One region of the Desulfofundulus thermocisternus DSM 10259 genome, then DNA from elsewhere that is predicted to be linked to it. Evidence: riboswitches for the same ligand, from Rfam matches in the RefSeq annotation. Region 1 holds a riboswitch; the other holds the start of a gene.
What was found. Region 1 has a riboswitch for thiamine pyrophosphate ahead of BR83_RS0106380 (sulfide-dependent adenosine diphosphate thiazole synthase). Riboswitches for the same ligand answer to the same signal wherever they lie in the genome.
Positions count from the first base shown of each region.

Region 1 (4,108 bases):
TCAACCCCACCAGTGAACGGGTTTTCAATTATCCAGCCGAAAAAGCCCTGGGACGTCACATCAGGGAGGTTATTCCTTTTACCGGGCTCCCCAAGGTGCTGCAAACGGGAAAGCCGCACATCGGGCGTAAATTTGTAGTCGGTAATGCCCTTTACGTAGTTAACCGTACGCCTATTATTCGCAATAATACCATAGTTGGTGCCATTGGCGTGGCCCAGGAAATCACGGAATTACAACATCTTGCCCAGGAGCTCAAAGAGGTCAAAGAAATAAATGACTTATTGGAAAGTATCTTCCACAGCACCCGGGAGGGCTATCTCGCCATCACCAATGAGGGCCGTATATTAATGCTCAACCAGCCCATGGCTGAGCTGCTGGGCGTTAGCATCGATTCAGCTGTCGGACGGCATATTCGTGATATAGTCCACGATAAACGCCTGCCCCAAATTCTCTGGACCGGTAGATTCCAGTACGGGGAACTGGTTCGTATCCAGGGCAGGGAAACGGTGGTCATGCGTATGCCCCTTTATAACCAGGGCAGGCTGGTGGGTGCGGTGAGCAAAGTTATTTTTCAGGATGTGGAACAGCTGCTGGCCCTGGCAGAAAATATCAGTTCCCAGAGACGAACTTTCCCCTGCCATACCACAACGTTTGGCGACAGTCACAGCGTACGTTATACTGTGGATAGCTTGATTGGTAATAGTAAAGTTATTACCCGGCTCAGGGAAACCGTAAGCCGGGTGGCTCAAGGACCTTCTACTGTATTAATTCGTGGAGAAAGTGGCACGGGTAAAGAACTGGTGGCCCATGCCCTTCATGCCAATTCTCCCCGTCATAAAGGACCCTTTATTAAAGTTAACTGTGCGGCTGTACCTGAAAACCTTCTGGAATCGGAACTTTTTGGTTATCAGGAAGGCGCTTTTACTGGAGCCCGGAAAGGCGGGCAGGTCGGCAAGTTCGAACTGGCCAACGGGGGAACTATTTTCCTGGATGAGATTGGAGATATGCCCCTGCCCATGCAGGCCAAAATATTGCGTGTCCTGCAGGAGAAGGAGATAGAACGCCTGGGAGACAGCCGTCCCCGCCCCGTGGATGTGAGGGTGGTGGCAGCTACCAACCGCGATCTGGAGGAACTCATCAGGCAGGGACGCTTCCGGGAAGACCTTTACTACCGTTTGAACGTGGTTTCCATTTATATTCCACCCCTGCGGGAAAGGATTGATGATATTCCCCTGCTGGTTAATCATTTTATCCAAAAATTTAATTGTGAGTTTGGTGTTATTGTGCAGGATGTATCGCCGGAAGTTCTGGAGGTATTCTGCAATTACCACTGGCCGGGTAATGTACGGGAACTGGAAAACGTACTGGAGAGGGCCTTTAACCTCGTGGACGGAAATACTATAGAACTTAAACATTTGCCGCCTTACCTTCAGCAGGCAAGCCAGGGCAAAAAGAGAAACCTGTTCAACCACACGCTGGCTACATTATTGCGTGAAGTAGAAAAAGAGGCCCTCCTGGAGGCCCTGGCTGCAGCTGGCGGTAATAAAATGCAGGCAGCCAGGAATCTCGGTATATCCAGGGCCTGGTTATACAAAAAGATGAAACAGTACGGGATTAAATGAAAAACTGGAGAAGGAAATTCCTTTAAGTTGTCGAATTATATGGCTATAGTTCTGGCAGCTGCCATGAAAATGTATATTTGACAACGGGGAGCTCCTGTTAGGGGCTGAGAAAGGGCTAGTGAGCACCTGACCCGCTAAACCTGCTCGGGGTAATGCCCGCGAAGGGAAAAAGCCTGTTGGTATTCCTGTAATGGCGCATCCTTTCCGTGGGTGCGCTGTTTTATTTAATCGGGCTATATAATGGCAGATGAGACCAGGTTTAAGGAGTGTTGTGTTTATGATGCACCTTGAAGATGTGGTTATTTCCAAAGCTATAATTTCGAGATACCAGGAGGAATTGCTGGAAGCCCTGGAGTCTGATGTTGCGGTGGTGGGTGGAGGTCCCTCAGGGCTGGTGGCTGCTTATTACCTGGCCCGGGCCAACAAGAAAGTAGTTCTTTTTGAGCGTAAGCTGAGTATCGGTGGCGGCATGTGGGGTGGAGGAATGATGTTCAATCAGATTGTGATTCAGGATGAAGCTCTGCCCCTGCTCGAGGAATTTAAAATCTCTTACAGGGTATTTGAAGAAGGATATTATACGGCCAGTTCCGTAGAAGCAGTTGCCGCCCTGACCCTGGGTGCAGTACGGGCCGGTGCAAAAATCTTTAATTTAATTTCTGTAGAAGACATTATGGTAAGGGATAACCGCGTTGCCGGGCTGGTCGTTAACTGGACCCCTGTTGACCTGGGTCGCCTGCATGTGGATCCTCTGACGGTACAATCTTCCTATGTTATCGACTGCACCGGGCACGATGCTCAGGTGGCCGGCATGGTAGTTAAAAAAATGGGAGCGGTTTTAAAAACCACAACCGGTACGCTGGAAGGAGAGAAACCCATGTGGGCTGCACGTGGTGAAATGGCTACCGTTGCCAATACCCGTGAAATTTACCCCGGGCTGATAGTTGCAGGCATGGCAGCCAACGCGGTTTGCGGTGGCCACCGTATGGGACCCGTGTTTGGTGGAATGCTCCTGTCCGGACAGCGAGCGGCCAGGATTATTCTCGAGGGAGATAAAACTTGACATAAAAAAAGAAAAGGATATATATTAAAGCTATAAAAGTAGCTGTTATTAAATAGAGGGGGTGAGCTGTTGTGATTAAGCCCAGGCGTATGACCAAGCAAAAAAAGTTGATCCTGGAAATCCTGCGTAACACCAACACTCACCCCACAGCCGATTGGATTTATGAACAGGCCCGCAAGCAGATCCCGGACATCAGTCTGGGTACGATTTATCGCAATTTAAATAACCTCAAACAGGCTGGAGAAATTATGGAACTTAATTATGGCAGTACATTCAGCCGTTTCGATGGTAATCCTCAAAATCATTACCATTTTGTCTGTGATGGGTGCGGGCGTATTTTCGATCTTGATCTCCCACTGATGAATAATCTGGAGGAGAAAGTGAGCAGCCTTACGGGTATGCAGGTTACGCGCCACCGGCTGGAATTTTACGGGTATTGCCGTGAATGCCAGGCAAAGCAATCTGAAGAAGAAAAACAGCAGCCGGATGAGGTATAAACCGAAACCATCATGTCTGGCAACCAGAGGGGGGCCTGAGCGGGCTACCCCCTTTTTCTGTCTCTTTGGGGCAGGATTTATTATAAATTTAAACGAATGAAAAAGATAAAGCCAGGATTCAGGGGTGTTAAAAATATGTTCACACACCTGCATGTGCATACCGAATACAGCCTGCTGGATGGTGCTGCCCGGATAAAAGAAGTCGTGACGCGTGCCCGGGAGCTGGGCATGAGTTCCCTGGCCATTACAGATCATGGTGTCATGTTTGGGGTGGTCGATTTTTATAAGGCCTGCCAAGAACATGGGGTTAAGCCTATTCTGGGCTGTGAAGTTTATGTGGCACCCCGCACCATGAAGGATCGTACACCCAGGGTGGACGACCATCTCTACCACCTGGTGTTGCTGGCCGAAAACCAGGACGGATACCGCAACCTTCTGCAAGTGGTGTCCCTGGCTTTTACGGAAGGGTTTTATTATAAGCCAAGGATAGATAAAGATACACTGTCCCGTTACAGCAAGGGATTAATAGCTTTAAGTGGATGCCTTGCCGGTGAGGTTACTGAAAACCTCCTGGCCGGAAAAAAAGAAAAAGCTGTAGAAGCCGCTGCCACTTACCAGGATATTTTCGGGCGCGGAAACTTCTTTTTAGAGTTGCAGGATCACGGTCTTCCTGAACAGCGCAGGGTCAACCAGGAACTGCTTCGCCTGCACAGGGAAATGAATATACCTCTGGTAGTAACCAATGACGTGCATTATGTGAAAAAAGAGCACGCTGAAATGCAGGACATCCTGCTCTGTATTCAAACTGGCAAAAGTGTGGACGATCCCGGCAGGATGAAGTTTGACTCCCAGGAGCTGTATTTGAAAAGTGAAGAAGAAATGGCCTTTTTATTTGGAGAGCTGAAAGAGGCCATGGAAAATACCAATTT
Region 1 is NZ_JMLG01000005.1:94,324-98,431, reverse strand. It holds gene BR83_RS0106385 (sigma-54-dependent Fis family transcriptional regulator) at 1-1,622, shown strand, start outside; TPP riboswitch at 1,697-1,808, shown strand; gene BR83_RS0106380 (sulfide-dependent adenosine diphosphate thiazole synthase) at 1,900-2,682, shown strand; gene BR83_RS0106375 (Fur family transcriptional regulator) at 2,754-3,179, shown strand; gene BR83_RS0106370 (DNA polymerase III subunit alpha) at 3,315-4,108, shown strand, end outside.

Region 2 (4,108 bases), on a different contig from region 1:
AGTGGGCAGCCCCAGGTGTTCGGAAGGAGTTACGTAGCACAGGAAGTCCGCCCCGGCCATGGCAGCCACCGCTCCCCCAATGGCAGCGGTAATATGGTCGTAGCCGGGTGCCACATCAGTAACCAGGGGACCCAGGACGTAAAAAGGAGCCCCCTTGCACAACGTTTTCTGTACCTGCACGTTGGCCGCCACCTGGTCCAGGGGAACGTGTCCGGGTCCTTCCACCATGGCCTGGACACCCGCCGCCCGCGCCCGGTCCACCAGTTCACCCAGCACAATCAACTCCTGAATCTGGGCCCGGTCGGTGGCATCGGCCAGGCACCCGGGCCGCAGGCCATCCCCCAGGCTCAGGGTAACGTCGTAACGCAGGCATATCTCCAGCAGGCGGTCAAAATGCTCGTACAGGGGGTTTTCCCGGCCGTTGTGCAGCATCCACCCGGCCAGGAAGGAACCGCCCCGGCTGACAATATCGGTGACGCGCCCCTGCCTTTGCAGGCGGCCAATGGCTTCCAGGGTGATCCCGCAGTGGACGGTGATAAAGTCTACCCCGTCGGCAGCCTGCTTTTCAATAACGGCAAAGAGGTCGTCGGCGGTCATTCTGACAATACCGCCCCGCCTTTCCCGGGCTTCCACAGCCGCCTGGTAAATGGGCACGGTGCCCACCGGTACAGGGCTCCTTGCAATAACTGCCCGGCGGCAGCCATCCAGGTCTCCACCCGTGGACAGGTCCATCACCGCGTCGGCCCCGGCTTTTAAGGCGGCTTCCAGTTTGGTCAGCTCACCTTCAATATCGGGAAAGGCGGTGGATGTTCCCAGGTTGGCGTTTATTTTCGTCCGCAGGCCCTCACCAATGCCGCAGGGGTCCAGATTACCATGGTTCCTGTTGGCCGGTATGACCACCGTTCCGGCCGCCACCTTCTTTAAAATTTCCTCCACCGGTAATTTTTCCTTTTCCGCTACCCGGCGCATGGCCGCCGTTATTTCTCCTCTCCGGGCTGCTAAAAGCTGGGTCATGTTTATTACCTCCTTGTCCTGTCAATCCGGGAACGCAGTTCGCGGGCAGCGCCGGATATATCTTCTGCCGCCACCACTGCCGTGATCACTGCCGCTCCGTCAGCCCCGGCGGCAATCACCTCTTCCACATTGTACGCCTTGATGCCCCCGATGGCCACTTTGGGAATGCTGACCACGGAAGCCACCTGCCGCACCAGGTCCACACCCACCGGAGCCTGAACATCATCCTTGGTCCGGGTTTCAAAGACGGGTCCCACACCGATATAGTCCGCCCCCTGCCGCTGGGCTTCCAGGGCCTGCTCTACACTGTGGGTGGAAACACCGATAATTTTGCCGGGGCCAAGGATTTTCCGGGCCATACCCACGGGCAGGTCGTCCTGACCCAGGTGGACACCATCGGCCTCCACCGCCAGGGCTATATCCACCCGGTCGTTGACAATAAAGGTTACTCCCTTTTCCCGGGTCAGACGGCGCAGCTGGTGCCCGGCATCGACCAGCTGGCGGGCGGTAAAATCTTTTTCCCGCAGCTGGATAACCGTGGCCCCGCCTTCAATGGCCGCCCGGACCACTTCCACCAGCGGCCTTCCCCGGCTGAATTTATCGCCCGTGATCACATAAAGGCTGTAATCAACCCTCCCGGGAACTTTGCCCGTACCCGGCCGCACCAGGCGGCCGGCCATTTCCTGTTCCAGCGCGTACACTTCATAGCGTATTTCTTTAAAAGGGGCGGGGAACGGCAGGAGACGGGCATACTCCTCCAGCACCCGGACGGCTTCCTGCACCCGCTTGAAATTGGCCGTAATTAGCTGTAAAAGGTTGATTTTTTCCTCTCCCGCTGCCGGAGGGGCGGGAGCAGCCACGTCCCTGCAAACATCCCGGGCCTCGACCAGAACAATCCCCTGCCCGGTAAGCTTCTCCTGCAGCAGGCCCAGACGGTGCCGTATTTTTCTAATGCGCATGGTTATTTGCGGATCATCCAGAATAAAGCGGGCTACTTCCTCCACCACCCGCAGTCCTTCCCGGGCACGGTTAAAATTGGCGTCCAGAACCCGGTAAAAATCCCCCACAAAAACCCCTCCCATAAAAAAACCCATCTACCTGATCAGGAGACGGGTGTAATACGCTAACGGTTCACCCATTTCCCTACGCTGGTATGACCCAGATCAGGTTCAAAGGGTAAAGCGTTAAACGCTTTTCTCAGCCCGGCAACCGCTGATGCCGCCGGGCACCCCCATGGGTTGAAAATGCCCTTATTTACCTGTATATTGTATGTAATTATTCGCTTAAAAAAAATTTTTTCCTGCTTATATTTTGAAGTTGCAAATTTTAAATTACCAGGCTTGGAACCTAAATTACATAGCTCTGATTCCAGTCCCTTTTCCGGTGCTGCCAGGAAAGAGCCTGGATCAGCTCCTTGATCTTTTCTATATCAAAGGGCTTGGCCAGGCAGCAATAAGCGCCATTCTTCAGGGCCTGCTCGACGGTATGATCGGAAAGATAAGCGCTCATGATAATAACAACGGTGTCGGAGGTGATCTTTTTAACCCGCCGCAGCGTCTCCAGGCCGTCCATTAAAGGCATTCTTACATCCATAAAGATTACATCCGGATGAATCTGGCGTACCCTCTCCAGGGCTACCAGCCCGTTTTCCGCAGTGTGTACCCGGTGGCCGAATTCTTTAATGAGAATCTCCAGCAAGTAACGTACTCCGGGCTGATCGTCAACTATTAGAACATCAAGAATCTCCCCTCTCACTCCCTACACCTCCGACATAATATGACACTAATTAACATTATAGTTTAATCTTTCCGTCATGAATATTCGACAGGGAAATTATCTGATCCTGCTAAGAAAAATAAAATTTTTATGGCCGGGGTAGATAAACCAGGCGCCCTTCAATGTAAGTTTTGACTACCCGGGTACGGGGATCAAAGGGATGGCCGCTCAACACCACTATATCGGCGTCCTTACCCGGCTCCAGGCTGCCCAGCCGGCTTTCCAGGCCCAGGATCCTGGCTGCATCCAGCGTAATGGCCCGCAGAGCTCTTTCTTCGGACAGCCCGCCCCTGAGGGTCAGGGCGGCGGACAACGCCAGGTACTGAATGGGCACCACCGGGTGATCGGTCATAATGGCAAAGGTAACCCCGGCCTCGGCCAGAATCCGGGGGGTCTCCAGGGAAATACCCTTCAGCTCCACCTTGGCCCGGTTGGTTATCACCGGCCCCACCACGGCCATGGCCCCGTAAGCGGCCAGCTCCCGGGCCACCAGGTAACCCTCGGTGCAGTGTTCCACCACCAGCAGTAGATCAAATTCCCGGGCTATGCGCAGGGCGGTCATGATGTCGTCAGCCCGGTGGGCGTGTACCCGCAGGGGAATTTCCCGCCGCAGAACCGGCAGCAGGGCTTCCATCTTCAGATCCCGGCCGGGATGCTCGCCCCGGCCGGCTGCCGCCGCTTCCAGCTTGCGCTGGTAATCCCTGGCTTTAGCCAGGGCCTCCCTTAAAAGAGCCGCCGAAGCCATACGGGTGGCGGGCATTTTCTTCTCGCGGGCATAAGTGCGCTTGGGGTTTTCGCCAAGGGCCGCTTTCAGGCCCACCGGCGCCCGGACCACCATCCGGTCGACTACCTGGCCGGCGGTTTTCAGGGCTGCCATTTCTCCCCCCAGGATGTTGGCGCTGCCGGGACCGGTGGCCACGGTGGTCACTCCCCCGGACCGGGCATCTTCAAAGCCCAGATCCGCAGGGTTAACGGCGTCGATGGCCCGCAGGTGAGGGGTAACGGGATCGGTATACTCATTGGTATCGTCCCCCTCTTCCCGGTAAATTTCCTCAGCCACTCCCACATGACAGTGGGCATCAATAAAGCCCGGCATGACCAGGTATCCGGTGACGTCGTCCACCTCAACCCCTGCCGGGATCCTGTCCAGGGGCCCAGCGGCGACAATTTTGCCCTCCTCCACCAGTACCATTCCCGGCTCATAAATTTGACCGGTCATGGTAATTACCGTTCCTCCGGTTAAGGCCAGCATCCAACCCAGCATCTCCTTTTTATTTATTTTTTCCATATTCCCGGCCGGCATCCACCAGGGCTTTAA
Region 2 is NZ_JMLG01000025.1:6,896-11,003, forward strand. It holds gene thiC (phosphomethylpyrimidine synthase ThiC) at 1-1,014, opposite strand, end outside; gene BR83_RS16785 (thiamine phosphate synthase) at 1,020-2,081, opposite strand; TPP riboswitch at 2,137-2,257, opposite strand; gene BR83_RS0112135 (response regulator) at 2,362-2,769, opposite strand; gene BR83_RS0112140 (amidohydrolase) at 2,879-4,042, opposite strand; gene BR83_RS0112145 (gamma-glutamyl-gamma-aminobutyrate hydrolase family protein) at 4,062-4,108, opposite strand, start outside.
Region 2: another riboswitch for thiamine pyrophosphate. It lies ahead of BR83_RS16785 (thiamine phosphate synthase); the one in region 1 lies ahead of BR83_RS0106380 (sulfide-dependent adenosine diphosphate thiazole synthase).